DNA from 3 places in the Cupriavidus sp. 05N40 genome. Region 1 is predicted to be linked to each of the others. Evidence: predicted binding sites of a transcription regulator. Region 1 holds the regulator's gene; each other region holds the start of a gene.

Region 1 (5,205 bases):
GGCCCGCGCGCCGGTGGCGCGCCAGCGCACCGCTCCTTGCCTGGATGCACCCATGATTCCTCGTTTCCGGTCCGCCGTTGCGCGTGCCCTGCTCTGTGTGCTCGCCGCCGGCGGCGCCCTGTCCGGCAGCGTCCGCGCAGCGCCGCCCTCGCCCTTTGCCGAAGACCCGGTGCGCGTCGCGGTGGAGCGGTTCCTCGAACGCCAGACCGCCGGGCTGCCCGGCAAGGCCAGCATCCAGGTCGTGCCGCCGTCGGGCGGCCGCGCACCGGAATGCACCCTGCCCGAACCCTTCCTGCCGCCGGGCGCGTCGCCCTGGGGCCGCGTCTCCGTCGGCGTGCGCTGCGGCGGCGAGCGCCCGTGGACGCGCTACGTGCAGGCGCGCGTCGCGGTGGTGGCCGATTACTACGTGGCCGGCCGCAATTTCACCCCCGGCGAGCCAGTAGACCCTTCTGACCTGGAAGTGCGCCAGGGCGACCTTTCCAACCTGCCGCGCGCGGTGGTGACCGACCCCGCGCAGATCGCGGGCGCCGTGGCCGCCAGCCGCATCGCAGCGGGTTCGCCGATGCGCACGGATCTCCTGAAGAAGGCCATTGCCGTGCGGCAGGGACAGAACGTGACGGTGGTGGTCGAGGGGGATTCCTTCCAGCTCAGCAGCGAGGGCAAGGTGATGGCCGAAGCCGCGGTCGGCAGCAATGTGCAGGTGCGGCTCAAGAGCGGCCAGGTGGTCAGCGCGCTGGTGCGCAATGGCGACACGGTGGTGCTGCAGCAATAGGCTGGCGTGCCTGGGTAGCGCAACGGTCTCATGAGACAATGGCGCGCAGCGCTGCAGGATGTGCAGCCGGCATCCCAAGACCGGCGTCCGGCGGGCAGCGTGGCCGGACGGGTCCGTGAGCCGGGCCGGATGGACCCGGGGCGGCCCTAAAGTTCTGCCGCCACCGTCCGATAAGCCAGAGGTACCCAGCAAGGAATCACCGTGAAGATCAATCAGACCACCTCCTCGAGGCCGGGCGACGCCGGCGACGGTGCAACGCGCAGCGTGGCAGGCACCCCCGCCGGCCCGGCCGCCGCCCCGGAAACCCCCGGCGTGCGCGTCAGCCCGCTGGGCGCCCAGGTGCGCGAAATCGGCGCGCGCCTGGTGGAAGACCAAGACGACGACATCGATACCGCCAAGGTGGACGAAATCCGCCAGGCCATCGCCGAAGGACGCATCAAGATCGACCCCAGCAAGATCGCAGACGGTCTGCTGGCGTCGCTGCGCGAACTCAACGGCGGCGCCTGACGCTCGACACCGGCGGCAAAGCCAACCCACGACACTTAGGCAAGCCATGAGCCAGTCCCTGATCCAGAACCTCGCCCGGGAAACCGAGCTCTCCAAGGAATTCGCCGCCGTGCTGGGCGAAGAGCGCGCCATGATCAAGGCGGGCGACTACCAGGCGCTGGTCGGCCTGCTGGATCGCAAGGTCGAACTGGCCGGCTCGCTGCAGACGCTGACGCGCACGCGCGAGGCGCAGATGGGTGCCATGGGGATTCGCCTCGGTGCGGGCGGCCAGCTGTTCGGGCGCGAGATCGTGCCTGCCGTCGAGACCGCATGGCGCGACCTGCTGTTCGCCGCGCGCATGGCGCGCGATGCCAACGCCGTCAATGCGGCCGTGGTGGATGCGCATCTGGAGTTCACGCAGGAAGCCATCCTGGCGCTGCGCCACCGGGGCGAGACGGGCACGTTGTACGGCAAGGACGGGCGAACCCAGCAAGGTCCGCAAGGCGTCAGCCTGGCGGCGGGCTGAACCGGTGTCTTGTCGCCACGGGCTTTCGCAAGCCCGCGGCGAAATGCAGGAAAGACCGAACGAACAAAAAAAGCGGCTTCGCTCCCGGCAGGGAAGGCGAAGCCGCTTTTTTTTGTTCGGGCGCGGTGGCGGAGCCGGTGGCTTGAGGGTTGGAGCCTGAGGCTTGAGACTTGAGGCTTGAGCGGCTGCGGGGGCTTGGGAAGCGGCGCCCGGGCGGAAAGGCCCGGGCCGCCGAATCCATGCACCTGCGGTCTTACCTGTACCCCACCACCACTTGTCCCGACTGTCCCTGCAGGACGGGCGTCAGCGCGCCCTTCCCCGGTACCTGGAACGCGAACACGAATCCCCTGCCTGCGTCATCCCCGCTGAAGGCATCGGTGAGTCCCTCCGCCCCCGGCAGCAACACGCAGCGCTGCGCATTGCAGAGATAGGCCTGCAGATCGAGCGGCGGCGTGCGGGTAAAGCTGTAGCGCCACCGCACGGTGGTGATGGCGCCCTCGGCCTGCGGCAGATACCCGGTCGGGGTGATGGGCGCGGACATGGTGCGCAGGCCCTTGCCATACAAGGCGGGGCCACTCACGGAAGCCGACCACGAATGCAGGGTAGGTCCTGCCGGCGCGGCCCAGCCGTGGCTGCAGCATGCGGCAATGGCCGCCACGGCGATATGGCGGGACCTGGCTTTCATAGCAGCCCGCGCAGCTGCGAACGCAGGCGCGTGATGGCCTGGCTGCGGATCTGGCAGACGCGCGACTCCGTCACCTCGAGCACGGCGCCGATCTCACGCAGGTTCAGCTCCTGGTCGTAGCACAGCGACAGCACCAGCTTTTCCCGCTCGGGCAGTCGCTCGATGGCGCGTATCAGCGCTTCGCGCATGCCGCTCTCCATCAGCACGGTGAGCGGATTGCCGTCGTCGCTGACGCTCAGGTGGCGATCCAGGAAGTCTTCTTCGCCGGAGCGTTCGAAGTCTTCGTAGTGCAGCAGCTGGCAGCCATAGACCTCGTTGAGCAAGGTCTGGTATTCGTCGAGTGGCAACTCGAGCTCCTGCGCCACCTCGGAGTCCAGCGGCGCCCGGCCGAGCGTCTGCTCGAGGCCGCGCACGGTACGCTCGATGCGCCGGGTGAACTGGCGCAGGCTGCGCGATTGCCAGTCGTTGGCGCGCACCTCGTCGAGCATGGCGCCGCGGATGCGCTGGCTGGCATAGGTCTCGAAACGCGCACCGTGCGTATCCTCGTAACGCTTGGCGGCGTCGAGCAGGCCGATCATGCCAGCCTGGATGAGGTCATCGAGCTGCACGCTGGCCGGCAGCTTGGCCGCGAGTTGCAAGGCGATGCGACGCACCAGCGACGCATGCGCGGTCACGGTGTCAGTCTGTTCGAGCTTTCCCTGAATCGTATACATGGTGGAATTCTCGTGAGTCCTAGCTGGCAGGCCCGGCGCTCAGGCCAGGGCCGTGGCCGGCGGCGCCAGCGGCGCGGCCGGAGGGGTTGAACGGGCTACGGCTGGTGAAGGCATGGGAAGCGGCCAGCCGGCGATGCCGACGGCAAGACGGCGCAGGGCGGCAGTGGCCGGCGCCGCCGGATACGCTTCGACCACGCAGCGGCCAAGCGCCGTGCTGCGCTCGACCAGCGGATCGTGCGGCAGGCTGCCGGCAGGACTCGCGTCCACGCCGAGATACTGGCTGGCGGTGCGCGCAAGATTGCCGAGCACGGCGCTGGCGGCGGCGTCGCTGGCGGCGGCATTGACGACCAGGTGGAAACGGCGGCAGGCGTAGAGGTGGTTCAGCTGCTTGATGCAGGCATAGGCGGCCTTGATCGATGCCGGCTCGGCACGCAGCACCACCACCACGTTGTGCGCCATGCCGGCCACCTGCGACAGGGCGCCCTCGGCATCGCTGCGGGCATCGCTGAGCACGGTGCGGTAGCCATTGAACAGGCCCAGGTCGCCCGTGGCCTGCGGGCTGCCGGGCAGCACGCCGATGGTGCCCGCGGGACGTTGCCCCAGCGCGGCCTCCAGCGTGAGCGCACCGCCCAGCACGGCGGCCAGCGTGCCCTCGGGCGCCGCGCCGGCCAAGCGGGTGGCGCGCGCGCCAATGCGGTCTTCGTCGATCAGCAGCACGCGTTCACCCTGCATGGCGAGCGCATTGGCCAGCCCGAGCGCCACCGTGGTGGCACCGGCGCCCGCATCGCTCGCGACCACCGCGATGCGGCGCGTGGCACGCGGCGCCAGCATGCGCCGCAGGCTTTCGGCCTGGTCCAGGGCAAGTGAATTCACGTTTTACTCTCCCTGCACCTGCGCCAGCGCCTTGAACATCCGGCCACCATCGACGAAGCCGTCGGGCTCGGTGGCGGGCGCGGCCGGTACGGTCGGCACGGCAGGTGCGGCACGGCCATTGCGCGCGGGGTAGTTCTCCAGCACGTCCAGCAGCGCCAGCAGGCGGCCCATGCCTTCGACCAGCACGGCAGCATTCGGGGTCTGGCGCGCCGGCGCGCGCGCGGACAGGCGCGCCAGGAAGGCCGCGGCTTCCGTGTCGCCGGCCTGCTCCAGGCGCAGCGCGGCCACGGCCATCTGCAGTGCCAGCAGGCGCGCGCATGCCTGGTTTTCCGCCTGCGCGGCATCGTTGGCGCCGTCCTGGCGTTCGCCCTGGCCGAGATGGTCGAGCGCATGGCGCAGTGTGCGCAGGTGCGCCTCGCCGGCTTCGGCCCAGCGTGCCCAGCGCGCCAGTTGCGCGCCCTCGGCCAGCAGTGCGGGCTCGCACAGCAGGTATTGCACGGCCAGTGTCTGGCCGTTTTCACGGTCGACCAGGCGCGATACCAGCAGGCCGGCCTCGGTGCCGCCCTKGCTGCCGCGCGTGCCGCGCACCTGGCTTTCGAGCACGCGCACCGGCGCTTGCGCGATCCACTGCACGGCATCGCGGCCGCGGTACTCGATCTCTTCGAAGGCATGGAACGTCAGCGTCTCGGCCAGCGCATCGACCTTCAGCGCAACGCCGTTGCTGGCGACGCGCGTGGTCTTGCGGGTGGTGGTCAGCCAGCGCTCACCTGCCTGCTGCCAGCGCGCCAGCGTGGCCGCGGCCGGCATGGTGTCCAGCACATTGACCACGGTACGCGCGGCGGCGATGGCGGCGCCCAGGTTGGCGGCGTCGGTTTCCCAGCCGCCCTGGCTTGCCTGCAGCGCTGGGGCGGTACGCCCGCCCGGCGCCGCGGCGGCAGCCAGCGGCAGGCCGTCGCGGTCGGCCAGCCACAGCGTATGCTGCCACGGGCGCGGCGCGCGGCGGCCGGCCGCGGGCGCGGCCACGGTGGCGCTCAGCGCGAGCACGAAGCGGTCGCACTGGCGGGCGAGATCGCGGCAGGCGGCCTCGCGCACGTGTTGCGCCATCTGGCGCGCCGACGGTGCGCTGTCCGCGCGCTGCTGCCACAGGGTG
Region 2 (5,192 bases), on a different contig from region 1:
GTCAGCCGCTTGACGGCTGCATCCAGTCCGCCCGGTTGTTCCTGCGGCGTGCTCGCCGGCGAATCCTCGCTGCCGGCAGTGGCGGCAATGCCGGCCTCTGCGCGCATCGTTTCCCCGCCCGACGCCATGCTGGCCGGCATGGCGGGAATGGCGGGGATGCCGGACGGGATCGGGAAGGATTCGGCCATGTCGGTTCGGAAGTCGGAGGTTGGAATGCTTTCCCAGGGCCGCGGCCCTGGGGAAACACTCGAGGCCCGTTATGCCAAAGCCGGCACGAATGCCGGCTTCAGCGAAGCAGTTACGAATTAACGCAGCAGCGACAGCACGCCTTGGGTCGACTGGTTAGCCTGCGCCAGCACCGAGGTACCAGCTTGTTGCAGGATGTTCGCGCGGGTCATGTTCGACACTTCCGTTGCGTAGTCCGCATCTTGAATGCGCGAGCGCGACGACGACAGGTTCGTCACGGTCGTGCCCAGGTTCGAGATGACGGAGTCCAGGCGGTTCTGTACTGCACCCAGCGAGCTGCGCAGGTTGTCGACGGTCTGCAGCGCCTTGTCCAGCACGGCCAGCGGATCGGTCGTGCCCGAACCCGACGACGAGGTCGTGCTCGTGGTGAATGCGTTGGTCGCTGCGTCGATGTAGGCGGCGCCGCCGATCTTCGCGTTGATGTCCGGATCCGTTGCGGCGGCCGGGCTGGCGCTGTTGTCTGCCACGGTGACGGCACCGGTGGTGGTGTCGACAGCGTAGTTGGTGGTGAAGCTGGCCGTCGTGGTCAGGTTGCCCTTTGCATCAACGTAGCTCGAGGTCGCGCCGTTGGCGCCGTCTGCCTTGCCGGTAGCGCCGTCAAGCTTGATCGTGGACGTCAGGCCGCTGGTCTTGCCCAGGGTGACGGTGGTCGCGTTGCCCGAGCCGCCTGCCAGCACTGCAGCTGCCACGTCGTTCTTGCTGGCTGCTGCGTTGTTGGTGACATTGCCACCAGCAGCGGAGGTGTAGGTGGTGCCGTTGACTTGCACGCTTGCGACACCAGCGGCAGCCGAGCCGGCGTTGGTGAACACGCCACCCAGCGTTGCTTGCGACAGGCCGCCAGTGTTGTTGGTGGTGAGGTTGCCGGCGCCGTCGTCGTACAGGGTGGTGACGCCGTCAGCGGCGGTCAGCTTGCCTGCGCTGTCGACCTTGAACTGGACCGATGCGCCGCTGGCGTTGGTGTACGTGCCGGCTGCCTGGCCGAATGCCGGCAGGTTGGAGCTCGACAGCGAGGCTGCCGAAGCAGCGGTGGTCACCTTGTACGAGAAGTTGCCGGTGCTCGAGTTGTAGGTGTAGGTGTTGCCGCCAGCCACAGCAACCGTGTCGCCGTCTTGCAGCTTGGCCAGGACCTGGTCGGTCGAGGCGAAGGTGTTCTTGGTCGTGACTTGGTACAGGCTCGAGCTGATCTTCGTGGCGGTACCGGCGGTCACTGCGTTGCTCAGGTCGGTAACCGTAGCAGCCTTGTTCGGGGTGCTGGTCACGCTGAAGCTGTCCAGGCCCAGGGTCTTCGAGCTGATTTCCGACAGGTTGACCGAGATGGTCTGGCCGTCGTTCGCGCCAACCTGGATGTTCAGGGCCTTTGCCGACGAGGACAGGACCTTGACGCCGTTGAAGTCGGTTTGTTGCGAAGTACGGTCGATTTCAGCCAGGCGCTGCGTAATTTCATCCTGGATCGACTTCAGGTCGGAGGCGGAGTTCGAACCGTTGGCGGCCTGAACGGCCAGCGTGCGGATACGTTGCAGGTTGTTGTTGACTTCGGTCAGCGCGCCTTCCGTCGTTTGCGCCATCGAGATACCGTCGTTGGCATTGCGCTGCGCTACGGTCAGGCCGTTGATGTTGGCGGTGAAGCGGTTGGCGATGGCCTGGCCGGCGGCATCGTCCTTGGCGCTGTTGATGCGCAGACCCGACGACAGGCGCTGAATCGCGGTGTTCAGTTGCGATTGCGAAGCGTTGAGGTTGTTCTGAGTCATCAGAGACAACGAATTGGTATTGATGATCGACGACATGGTACGACTCCTAGTTGCAGTGATTTACACAGTCCGGCGGCTGCCGTGTAACGTTGGCTGACTGCGTTGCAGTGCGTGTAGTGCCTCCGTTGCTAGGGTTATCGACCAGCGTCGGAAAAGGTTTAGTGTGATCTTGCGGTCGTGCCCTGAAGTTTCTTTGCGCGCTCCGGCTGGCGCGGCGGGGCGCGTGGCCGGGGCCCTGGCGGCGCCACGCCTGGTCATCCTCGCCATATCTCTAGCGCCGCTTGCGCGTGCGGGGCGTATACAGGCTGACGAACTCCGGCGAGCTTTCCGCGCCCGGCACGCTGGCCATGGCTTCCGGTGCGTGGGCGGGCGTAATGACCGCGATGGCGTGCTTGTAGACGACCTGGGGCACCGGATCGTCCGGCGATTCGGCCAGCAGCACCATATAGTTGTCGGCGGCGACGATCACGCCATGCAGGCGGATGCCGCTGGACAGGTGCACGATGACCGGCTTGCGGCTCGCACGGTGGGTGGACAGTTGCTGGTGCTGCAGCTTCCGGCTAGGGCGGTCCACCCTGGTTTCCTTCTTGTTCACAACTTCTCCGGAAGAGCCCGCGCGGGTTCTGGCGGCTGGCAGGGATTCGATAACCAGGCGTGGGCAACTGAGGTATGACGCACTGCTGAGCGCGGGCTGCGGCCCGGCCTGGGCGGAACTGGGGATGAAACATCCGCTCTCGATGCTGGCCGGGGGGCGGGGTGCATGGATCGCGGCCAGCCGCGGTATGTGCGCGGGAGGGGGGTCCAATACCGCCTCGCAATCGGTGGCGAGCGGCGCCGCCAGAAGAGAAGGGGAATACTTCAGGGGCGAGAGTAACAAAATTTTACAAATATGGACGGTTGGGGGGCGCGCCTAGCCTAGAGGTTTACCTCTAAAAAACCGATTGCATCACAATAGGTGAATATATGTCCATGTTCACTTGTGGGGCAAATCCCAACGCCGGCCAGGCCCGCAACCCCTGTGCAGCATGGGGTTGCTGGCGATGACACGGCCCTGGCCTGCTTGCTGAAGCATCCGGTGCCACCCATGCGCCACAAGGAGTGGCAGAGCAGGCACTTTTTCCTATCCGAGATATCCCTGATAGAAATTGGATTTACACCTCATGTAAGCAGGTTTATATTCGCTACTGAACCTTTCGGTTCCTAGCAGTCCTGGAAAGCCTACGAGCACCCCGCGCGTGGGCTTCTTTTTTTGTGCGCCCACTTTTCTTGTCTGGCATGCCGCCGGGCACGAGGCCCGATGGCAGCACATCGAAGTGCCTGCCGCCATTAGACGACAGGACGCACGCTGCCAATTCCCTGAATTGCCGGTCTTTCTCCCCCTATATCTCCGCGTATCTTCGCGTTTTTCGCTTTCTTCGCGCAAAACGCGCAAATGTACTCAAGCTTGTCTGGTCCCCTGCCGTTAAGCCCGCGATGCGGCGTCGATCCGGAAGCCTGTCTGGAGCGAGTGCGCCGCGCGCGATGAAAAAGCAAAAAGGAGCCGGGAAGATGCGTTGGTTGCGAAACTTTGGCATTGGGGCGCGCCTGACGGTGGCGTTTTCGGTGGTGACGCTGACGTTGGTGGCGGTGGCTGTCGTGGGCGTGGTGTCCCTGCGCACCATGAACGAATCGATGCACGTGACGGTGGAAGGGCGGCTGTTCAAGGTCATGGATATCGAGCGCGTCAAACAGGACGCGCTATGGATCGGTATCCTCGTGCGCGACGCCACCTTGAACGAGGACCCGGTCGCGGTGCGGCGCAACGCGGAGAAGATCGGCGCGCTGCGCCAGGATATGGGTTCCACGCTGGACGAACTCGGCAAATGGCTCGCCAAGTCCGCCAGGCCGGAGATCCGGGAAACCTACCGCCGCCTGACCGAAGCGCGCGAGGCGTATAACGGCCAGCTCGACATGGTGCTGCGCCAGCTGCAGGGCGGCGAATTCGACGGCGCGCGCAGCGCGCTGGTGGCGACGCTGCCGGCGGCCCAGGCGCCCTATTTCGACAAGCTCACTGAACTTGCCGAGGGCGGGCGCAAGGTGGCGATCGTCGCCGTGGACGAATCGGAAGCCAGCTACGAGATGGCGCGTGACGTGCTGGTCGGGCTGGCTGCCGCCGCGGTGGCGCTGGCCATCGCGCTCGGTATCGGCATCACGCGTTCGATCACGGGGCCGGCGCGCCAGGCGCTCGAAGCCGCCCAGGCGCTGGCGCAGGGCAACCTGACCTACAGCATCAAGGCGCACAGCAATGACGAGATGGGCCGCATGCTGGGGGCGCTCGAACGCGCCTTCGGTCAACTGGCGGCGCTGGTCCACGGCATCCAGGGCGCTTCGCGCTCGATCGACGGCGCGACACGCGAAATCGCCAGCGGCAACACCGACCTGTCCCAGCGCACGGAGGAGCAGGCGGCTTCCCTGGAGCAGACCGCCGCATCGATGGAGCAGCTGACCTCCACGGTCAGGCAGAACGCCGCCAATGCGCGCCATGCCAACGAACTGGCGGTGAGCGCTTCCGGCGTGGCCACCGAAGGCGGGCGCGCGGTGCGCGGCGTGGTGGAAACCATGCAGAGCATCTCGCAATCGTCGGGCAAGGTGGCCGAGATCGTCGGCGTGATCGAGGGCATTGCCTTCCAGACCAATATCCTGGCGCTCAACGCGGCGGTGGAAGCGGCCCGCGCCGGCGAGCAGGGCCGTGGCTTCAGCGTGGTGGCTGCCGAGGTGCGCAGCCTGGCGCAGCGTTCCGCGTCGGCAGCCAAGGAGATCGGCCAGCTGATCAACGGCTCGGTGGGGCAGGTGGCCCATGGCGCCAGGCAGGTGGAAGATGCGGGCCGCACCATGGACGATATCGTCGGCGCGGTCAAGCGCGTGACCGACATCATGGGCGAGATCGCCGCGGCGAGCGAGGAACAGTCTTCCGGCATCGAACAGGTCAACCGCGCCGTCAGCCAGATGGAGAGCGTGACGCAGCAGAATGCCGCCCTGGTGGAGCAGGCCGCCGCTGCCGCCGAGAGCCTGCAGCAGCAGGCCGCCGGCCTGGTGGGTGAAGTGTCGCGCTTCAAGGTCTCGCCGGAGGACACCAGCGTGGCGCGGCAGGCACCGGCCCGCGCCGGGACGCCGGCTGCCATGCCGGTTATGTCGGTTGCGCCGGTTGCGCCGGTGCGG
Region 3 (8,840 bases), on a different contig from region 1:
CTACACCGTCACGGTGTACGAGAAAGGTGCCGAAGTGGTACGCATGTACCAGACCCTGCTGGGCCGCGAAGGATTCCGCAAGGGCATGGACCTGTACTTCCAGCGCCATGACGGCCAGGCCGTGACCTGCGACGATTTCCGCGCCGCGATGGCCGATGCCAACGGGCGCGACCTCACCCAGTTCGGCCGCTGGTACAGCCAGGCCGGCACGCCGGTGGTGGGCGTGCGCACCGCGTGGAACGGCGACGAGGGCAGCCTGACGCTGACGCTGTCGCAGCACTGCCCAAAGGTCGGCATCGAGACCCACCCCGGCACGCCGGACAAGCTGCCCTTCCATATCCCGTTCGCGCTGGGCCTGCTCGATGCCGAAGGGCGCGATCTGCCGCTGCAACTCGAAGGCGAAAGCCAGCCCGGCGCCACCACGCGCGTGCTCGACTTCACCGAGGCCGAGCAGAGCTTGCGCTTCATCAACCTGCCGCGCGGCGATGCGCCGCCGCTGCCGTCGCTGCTGCGCGACTTCTCCGCGCCGGTCATCGTCGACGCCGACTACAGCGAGGCGCAGCTCACCTTCCTGCTCGCGCACGACAGCGACCCGTTCAACCGCTGGGAAGCCGGTCAGCGCCTCACCACCCGTGCGCTGCTGCAGCTGGTGTCGCAATCGCAGGCCGGGCGCGAGCTCAAGCTCGACCCGGCGCTGGTGGCCGCGCTGCGCACCGTGCTCAACAACCAGCAGCTCAGCCCCGCCTTCCGCGAGCAGGCACTCACCCTGCCGGCGGAAGCCTACCTGGCCGAGCGCATGGGCGTGGCCGACCCGGCCGCCATCCACCGCGCGCGCCAGTTCATGCGCGAAGCGCTGGCCCGGGAACTCAAGGCCGACTGGCTGGCCGCCTATCATGCCAACGCCACGCCGGGCGACTACAGCCCCGATGCGGTCTCCGCCGGCAAGCGCGCGCTGCGCAACCTGGCGCTGGGCTACCTGGCCGACAGCGGCGACGCCGACATGCAGGCGCTGGCCGAAGCGCAATACAAGGCGGCCGACAACATGACCGACCGTGTCGCCGCGCTGATCGCGCTGGTCAACACCTTCGCTCCCGGACGCGAGGCAGCGCTGGCCGACTTCTACCAGCGCTTCGAGCAGGACGCGCTGGTGATCGACAAATGGTTCTCGCTGCAGGCCGCGCAACGCGGCACGGTGGGGCCGAGCCTCCCGGGCCACGCCGGCAAGCACACCATCGACACCGTGCGCGCGCTGATGGAACACCCTGCCTTCAACCTGCGCAATCCCAACCGCGCGCGCTCGCTGATCTTCAGCTTCTGCGCCGCCAACCCGGCCCAGTTCCATGCCGAGGACGGCTCCGGCTATGTGTTCTGGGCCGAGCAGGTGCTGGCGCTCGACGCCATCAACCCGCAGGTGGCCTCGCGCCTGGCACGCGTCATGGACCGCTGGCAGAAATACGCCCTGCCGCTGCGCGACCGCATGCGTGCCGCGCTGGAACAGGTGGCTGGCGCCAAGGACCTGTCGCGCGACGTGCGCGAGATCGTAAGCAAGGCGCTGGCGCCCTGACAGGCACCGCGACGGGCGCCGGATCCGGCGCACCGACGGGCCGCCGGCGCGCCGCGGCCCGTCGCCGCTGCGGCCTGGCAGCCATGCGGCCATGTAGAATTGCGGCCATTCAAGGAGAAACCCCATGAGTCGCATCAGCCTCACCCGCTATCTGGTCGAGGAGCAGCGCAAACACAATACGATCCAGCCGGAGCTGCGGCTGCTGATCGAAGTGGTGGCGCGCGCCTGCAAGGCCATTTCCAACTCCGTCAGCAAGGGCGCCCTCGCCGGCATCCTCGGCTCGGCCGGCACCGGCAACGTGCAGGGCGAGACCCAGCAGAAGCTGGACGTGATCGCCAACGAAGTCCTGCTCGACGCCAACGAATGGGGCGGCCACCTCGCCGCCATGGCCTCGGAGGAAATGGACAGCTTCTACGAGATCCCCAACCGCTATCCCAAGGGCGAATACCTGCTGCTGTTCGATCCGCTCGACGGCTCGTCGAACATCGACGTCAACGTCTCGATCGGCACCATCTTCTCGGTGCTGCACATGCCCAAGCCCGGCCAGACCGTGACCGAGGCCGACTTCATGCAGCCCGGCACCCACCAGGTCGCCGCCGGCTACGCCGTGTACGGCCCGCAGACCACCCTGGTGCTGACCGTCGGCAATGGCGTGCACATGTTCACGCTGGACCGCGAAGCCGGCAGCTTCGTGCTCACCCAGTCCGACGTGCAGATCCCGGAAGACACCAAGGAATTCGCGATCAACATGTCCAACATGCGCCACTGGGCCCCGCCTGTGCGCCGCTATATCGACGAATGCCTGGCCGGCGACGAAGGTCCGCGCGGCAAGAACTTCAACATGCGCTGGATCGCCTCCATGGTGGCCGACGTGCACCGCATCCTCACGCGCGGCGGCGTCTTCATGTACCCCTGGGACAAGCGCGAGCCGGAGAAACCCGGCAAGCTGCGCCTGATGTACGAAGCCAACCCCATGGCCATGCTGGTCGAGCAGGCCGGCGGCGCCGCCACCAACGGCCACGAACGCATCCTGGACGTGCAGCCCGAAAAGCTGCACCAGCGCGTTTCCGTGATCCTCGGCTCGAAGAACGAAGTGGAGCGCGTCACGCGCTACCACCACGAGGAAAAGGCCGCGGGCTGACGCCGGCTGCCGGCGAGAAGGCCACGGCACTTGCATGTGCTGGTGTGGGAAGGGACGCCCCGGGCGTCCCTTTTCCATGGCCAGGCTGGCCGCAGCCACGTCCGCCCCGGAAATTTTTGCCTGGGGGGCTTCACAGGCAAAATAAACGTTGCTATTATTGCGGGCTTCATCCAGTAGTTGTTTCGCGGATGGTGAGGCCGAAGTAGCTCAGTCGGTAGAGCAGCTCATTCGTAATGAGAAGGTCGGGGGTTCGATTCCTCTCTTCGGCACCACAAGCATTCCAGAGTATTGCCAGCAGTGCCAAGCAACCCGGACAGCCCAGAGCTCTCCGGGTTTTTTGTTGCCCGGCGCCGGCGAATCCCGGGGCGCCACGCCTGCCAGTCACCGCGGGTCCTTGGTACCATCCAGCCCAGCCTCGCAAGCGAACCCGGTTGCGCTGCGCCGCCCGCAACGCGACTCTTTGGAGATCATGCCGTGAAATACATGAAGGTATTGGCAGCAATGGCCTGCCTGGTATCGGCGGCTTGCACCACGTCTGCGCCCGCGCCCGCGCCATCCGGCGGCAGGCAGATGTCGACGTACGACGCAGACACCGAGTACACGGTCGAGTACGTCCCGGATGGCTTCACGCTGATGGTCAACTATCGCTACCCGGGGTTCACCGTGCGGTCCAGCACGGCGCAGACGGCGTGCAAGGCAGCGCTTTCCAGTGTGGCCAACAGCCTCTCCGAGCGCCGTCAGCGGCAAATCGAACCGCTCGACGACCGGCTCGTCAAGCTCACCACCCGCAGGAACTGGTCCGGCACGATGGCCACCTGCTCTGCCACAGCGCCAATCGCCTGGAAGCGCTGACGCCGGGCCGGCACGCCCGGCAGAGCATTTTCTCTTTCCCCCCGCACACATCCCGCGCCCGCCAAAAGCATGGCGGCAGGACAGCCGTTGACAGCCTCCTGTCCGTCACATCCCTCCTTGGGCTTACGCCGTTCGATTCATTGAATCTGCACGCCCCAGGCACCAGACTGGTATCACAAGACAACCAGAACAACGGGTAGCGACTCCAGGCGCCCGAATACACAGGACGAACCGGCCGGCAGCGTTCCGGCACGCGTTCGCCATTGCTGCGCAACCGGGGAACAGCATGCATACCGCTCCGACATAGCCGGCGCCGCGCCGGATTTGCAGGTTGGCCGTGCCCGCGCGCACCCGCGCGCCGCGCGCGGCCGATCCACGCCACGACAAGAACAAAGGAAGCGGCCATGGATGCTTGTCCAGTCCCTGGTACGGCGAGCCGTTGTCTTTTTCCGCGCGGATTCGTCGTGCTGCTTGCCATGTGCGCATCACTGGCAGCGGCGCCGGCGCGCGCGGACGATGCAAAGCCGCCGGATATCCCTGTACCTTCGCCGGAAGGCTTGCCGGCAGCGGACACGCCCGCCGCCGCTCCCGCTCCCGGATTCTCGCCGCAGGTCTGGCTCAATGCGGGCTTTCTCTCCTATCACTTCAACCACGCTGCGCACTACAACGCGTACAACTGGGGATTCGGCATCGATCTTCGCGTCAGCGAGGATTTCACCTTGTCCGCCGGCGAATACCGCAACAGCATGCGCTACCACTCGACCTACGCCACCGTGAGCTGGCAGCCCCTGCACCTGGGACCGCTCCGGATCGGCGTCGCGGCAGGCGCGGTGCGCGGGTATCCGGATATCAATCATGGCGGCTGGTCACCGATGGCCGCACCGGTGATCGGTGTCGAGTACCGCCGCGTGGGCGCGAGCCTGATCTATGTGCCGACGATGCGAGGCAAGGTCGACGGCTGCATTTCCTTGCAAATCAGGATACGGGTCTGGTAGCGCGCGCGTATTCGCACGAGGGCACGAGGGCACGCGGGTGGCCCCAGCGGCATCAATTGCGATGCGCTGCCCGATGCGATGGGTGCCTGTCCCCCGGTGTGGCTGGATGCCTCCGACCTTGCCGCAAGCCGCGAGGCGCGCCGCGAGGGCTTCTGCAGAAAAAAACGCCGCATGCGCAAGCATGCGGCGTTACGGAAGGAGGGCCAAGGGATGGACCCTCATCGGGAATACCACCCCCGGGGAAGAGAGCGGTATGTGGCTACTGTAATCACTGGCGCCACGCCAACCAATCAGCCGCTTCCTAATTTCCATTCGGAAATTTCGGCAAATCAAACCCGCGCGCCAAGTACCGGGGGGGGCATTGCCTACCTTGACGGCATTGCGCGCCGCTGCCGGACAACGCGCAGGACAAGGGGGAGAAAAAGGGAGAAGGAAATGGGGATCGCCCGCTGGCCGGACGATCCCGCTGCGAGGTCAGACCAGCGCGATGCGGTCCTCGACCAGCCGGAACTGGCCGCCCGGCTTGTCCTCCATGATCTTCATGGACTTCTGCCCGATATGCGCGCTGACCCCGCCGTGGATGCGCCGGCTCACCTCGATCACCGCCCCGGGCGAGGGGCGCAGCTGCTCGGCCAGCCTGGCCAGCCTGGCGTCCAGCTCGATGGAGTCGCGGGTCAGCTTGAACAAGGTCGCGCGCGCCTTCTCGCGCAGGTCRCCGACCGCTTTCTCGGGGTTCTTGGCGAAAAAGTTGACCAGCTGCTGCACCTTGGCCTGGTCGGTCTCGAGCTGGCGGCGCTGGGCCTCCGCTTCGGCCTTCTCCGCTTCCGCATAGGGATTGGTGCCGACCTGCACGATGGTGGCGGTGCCTGCGGACGCGCCGAGGGTGGCGGTGCGCACCGCCGCCTTGGCCCGGATGCGGCCGCCGGTGATATTGCCCTGTCCGCCCTTGGGACTGCCCGCGAGGATGCTGCGCCCGGCGGCCACGTCGCTCTGCCGGATGCCGCTTTCCACGGTGACATCGGTGCCGGCCTCGACCACCGCGCTTTCGATGAAGCGCGCGTGCAGCGCGCCCTTGCAGCGCACGCTCGCCAGCGCCGCCGCGCCATCGCCGCCCTGGTGCGCGCCTTCGGCCCGGCCGATGATGCCGCCCTTCACCACGACGTCGCCGCCCGCCTCGACATGCGCGGCCTCGATGGTGCCGCTGACGATGACATCTCCGGTCACCCGCACCGTCATGCCGGTCTTGATATCGCCGTTGACGCGCAGAGTGCCGTCGAAGGTGACATTGCCGGAATGCATGTCCACCGCTTCTACGTCGACCACCGGGCTGACCGAAACGCCATGCGGCAACAGCGTCGGCGAGCCGGAGATCGCCGCCAGCAGGACGCCCGGATCGGCGGGATCGGGGGCCACGCCCGTCAATCCATCGGCATAGGGCGGATCGGCCGCCTCCGGCGCCGCCACGGGCTTGCCGAAGACGTCGACGCCATCCGTGCCCTGGCGGGCCGGGATGCGGCGCATCAGCGGCGTGCCCGGGTTGACCAGCAGCAGGGTCCCGAGGTCGCGCAGGTCGACGCGGCCACTTTCGTCTTCCGCCACCAGGGGCTTGCGCGGCGCCAGCAGGCTTTCGAAGCGCGCTGGCGTGCCGGGCCGCGGCGCGCGCCCTGCGGCGATCTCCACGCTGTCGCATAAGCCCGCCTCGAAGACCGTGCGCAGGATGTCGCGGTCAGGCTCGGCCACGATGCCGCGCTCGGCCAGCGCGGCGCGGACATCGTCACGCACCACCGCGCGGCCGCCTTGCGCCGGCAGCAGGCTCAGGCGCACGCTCAGCCCGTCGGCGCTGATGTCGATCTCGAAATAGCCGTCGGTGACCTCTCCGATCAGCGCCTGCACCGGCGCGCCTTCGGTGGCGCGCTGGCACTGCGAGAGAAAGCCGCCGACCGCGGCTGTGTCCAGCCTGGCCCCGCCCCAGCCTGCGGCGGCCAGCGCCGCCTCCAGTGCCGCGCGGTCCGGCGGCATCCGCCCCGGCGCCATGGCATAGGTGGCGTGCAGATGCCGCGTGGCCTCATCGAGACTGACCCGCAAGCCCCCTTCTACTGCGTCAACTGGGTGTTCTCCCCGACTTTCCATTCCGTCGTTCCCTCTGGTGGATCTGTCCGGGCGCGCGGTCCCGCCCGCTGCGCCACTTGCCATTCCGGGCCGCCCCCGCCGCGCGCTGACGCAGCCCGCGACCAAAGGGTGCGGCGGCATCGCCGTGGGTACCTGGGCTTCTGGCATCTGCCCGCGGGCGCCGCGCACGGGGCCCCGGGTTGTCTTTGCGCGCCGCTGATCTTTGTTCTTTCTGGCGCACACAACACCAACGGCGGCCTTGCGGAAAACTTGAGGGCCGCGCGCCGGGATCCCGCCGAAACCAGGCGGCAAGCAGGTGGCGAGCACCGGCATCCGCTGCGGCGGTTGCGCCACTCCGCCCGGCCGCCGGCGACTTTCGGTAAACTGCCGCTATTCCGGCGCCGCGTCGTCCGCTTTGGCGCACGCCCCACTGCCTCACCGCTTTTCCCAGGTTCCCCAGATGGCCCAGAAGTCCCCGGCGTCGAAGACGCCCGCCGCACCGGCGCCCAGCCCCCACGAAATCCGCCCCGGCCAGTCCGTCGAGCTGCTCAAGGCGCTGCATATCCTCACGCGCGACGGCAAGATGAACCAGGACAGCCGCCGCAAGCTCAAGCAGGTCTATCACCTGTTCCAGTTCATCGAGCCGCTGCTGCAGGACCTCAAGCAAGACCATCCCGACGTGACGCTGGTGGACCATGGCGCAGGCAAGTCCTATCTGGGCTTCATCCTGTACGACCTGTTCTTCAAGGACCACCTGGACAACTCGCACATCTTCGGCATCGAGACGCGCGAGGAACTGGTGCGCACTTCTCAGGAGCTGGCCGCGCGGCTTGGCTTCAAGGGCATGTCCTTCCTGAACCTGTCGGTGGCGGACTCGATCACCTCGTCGCAGCTGCCGCCCGCCATCGACATCGTGACCGCGTTGCATGCCTGCAATACGGCCACGGACGATGCCATCCGCTTCGCGCTGGAAAAGCACGCGAAGTACATCGTGGTGGTGCCCTGCTGCCAGGCCGAGGTGGCCGGCGTGCTGCGCAAGAACAAGGGAAAATCGCTCGCCAGCCCGCTCACCGAGATCTGGCGCCACCCGCTGCATACGCGCGAGTTCGGCAGCCAGGTCACCAATGTGCTGCGCTGCCTGCAACTCGAAGCGCACGGCTACCAGGTCAGCGTGACCGAGCTGGTGGGTTGGGAGCATTCGATGAAGAACGAACTGATCATCGCGCAGTACAAGGATCTGCCGCGCCGCCGGCCCACCGAGCGCCTCAACGAAGTGCTGAAGACGCTGGGGCTGGAGGAAATGTCGGGACGCTTCTATACCGGCGAAAGCCACGGCGAGGCAGCCTGCGCCGTGGCGCAGTGAGTTTCCGGCCTGATGCGTGGCGGCGCCCGCCCGGCGCGCCGCTTCAGGCGCGCATCAGCGCCCGCCACCCCTCCAGGCCGAGCTTGCGCATGGTGTCCTGGTTGCGCTCGTAGATATCCGCCGCATCGGGAAAGGCCTCCACGGCACGCGCGATGCTGTCTTCGCGCAGCAGGTGCAGGATCGGATAGGGCGCGCGGTTGGTGTAGTTCTCGATATCGTCCGGCTCGGTTCCGTCGAACTGGTAGTCCGGGTGGAAGCTGGCGATCTGCAGCGTGCCGGCCAGGCGCAGGCTCTTGAGCAGGCGTTCGGCGAAAAACAGCGCGTCGTTGTAGTCGAGAAAATCCGCCAGCGCGTGCGGCAGGATCAGCAGCGTGGTGTCGGTCTCGGCCGGATCCGCCTCGGCCAGCAGTTTCAGCTCGGCCTCGAGGTCGGCCATCACGCCCTCGCTATCGGTGGCGCCGCTCACCGCGTAGCGGATCTGTTGCTTGACATGCACGGCCTTGGCGAACGGGCAGAGGTTAAGGCCGATCACGGCGCGCTCCAGCCACTGCCGGGTGGCTTGCAGGACGGATTCGGTGGACGGCGGAGCTGAAGTCATGACGATGGCGAACGGCGCGAAACCACCATTTTAGCGCCCGGCCCGCACGTCTCGCTCAGCGGCGCTGGCCGTAGATCTGCCTGGCAAGCGTATCGGCCTGGCGCATGGCCGCGTCGCGCTCGGCCGCGCTCAGTTTGCCGCAGACGTACTCGAGGTTGGCGGTATCGAGGTCGGTCACGCGGCGATCGCCGGACAGCACGATCACCTTGCGCCACGCG

What was found. Region 1 encodes FliA, which starts transcription of late flagellar genes. Its sites were predicted from a motif close to CTAAAGTTTNNNNNNNNNNNGCCGNTA; they were not measured.
Region 2: AC1DO7_RS00875 (flagellin N-terminal helical domain-containing protein) is a predicted target of FliA. The motif match lies at 2,130-2,156, and genes of this name have one in related genera.
Region 3: AC1DO7_RS19630 (DUF342 domain-containing protein) is a predicted target of FliA. The motif match lies at 6,910-6,936, and genes of this name have one in related genera.

The regions. Positions count from the first base shown of each region.
Region 1 is NZ_JBFTND010000072.1:34,479-39,683, reverse strand. It holds gene flgA (flagellar basal body P-ring formation chaperone FlgA) at 53-772, shown strand; gene flgM (flagellar biosynthesis anti-sigma factor FlgM) at 974-1,279, shown strand; gene AC1DO7_RS17995 (flagella synthesis protein FlgN) at 1,326-1,784, shown strand; gene AC1DO7_RS17990 (flagellar protein FlhE) at 2,038-2,469, opposite strand; gene AC1DO7_RS17985 (RNA polymerase sigma factor FliA) at 2,466-3,182, opposite strand; gene AC1DO7_RS17980 (MinD/ParA family ATP-binding protein) at 3,222-4,055, opposite strand; gene flhF (flagellar biosynthesis protein FlhF) at 4,059-5,205, opposite strand, start outside.
Region 2 is NZ_JBFTND010000002.1:58,133-63,324, forward strand. It holds gene AC1DO7_RS00870 (flagellar protein FlaG) at 1-188, opposite strand, end outside; gene AC1DO7_RS00875 (flagellin N-terminal helical domain-containing protein) at 306-2,030, opposite strand; gene AC1DO7_RS00880 (RNA chaperone Hfq) at 2,266-2,589, opposite strand; gene AC1DO7_RS00885 (methyl-accepting chemotaxis protein) at 3,543-5,192, shown strand, end outside.
Region 3 is NZ_JBFTND010000080.1:28,786-37,625, forward strand. It holds gene pepN (aminopeptidase N) at 1-1,564, shown strand, start outside; gene AC1DO7_RS19610 (class 1 fructose-bisphosphatase) at 1,689-2,705, shown strand; tRNA gene AC1DO7_RS19615 (tRNA-Thr) at 2,902-2,977, shown strand; gene AC1DO7_RS19620 (hypothetical protein) at 3,189-3,557, shown strand; gene AC1DO7_RS19625 (hypothetical protein) at 4,022-4,552, shown strand; gene AC1DO7_RS19630 (DUF342 domain-containing protein) at 5,027-6,682, opposite strand; gene AC1DO7_RS19635 (class I SAM-dependent methyltransferase) at 7,122-8,024, shown strand; gene AC1DO7_RS19640 (DUF1415 domain-containing protein) at 8,068-8,622, opposite strand; gene AC1DO7_RS19645 (hypothetical protein) at 8,678-8,840, opposite strand, start outside.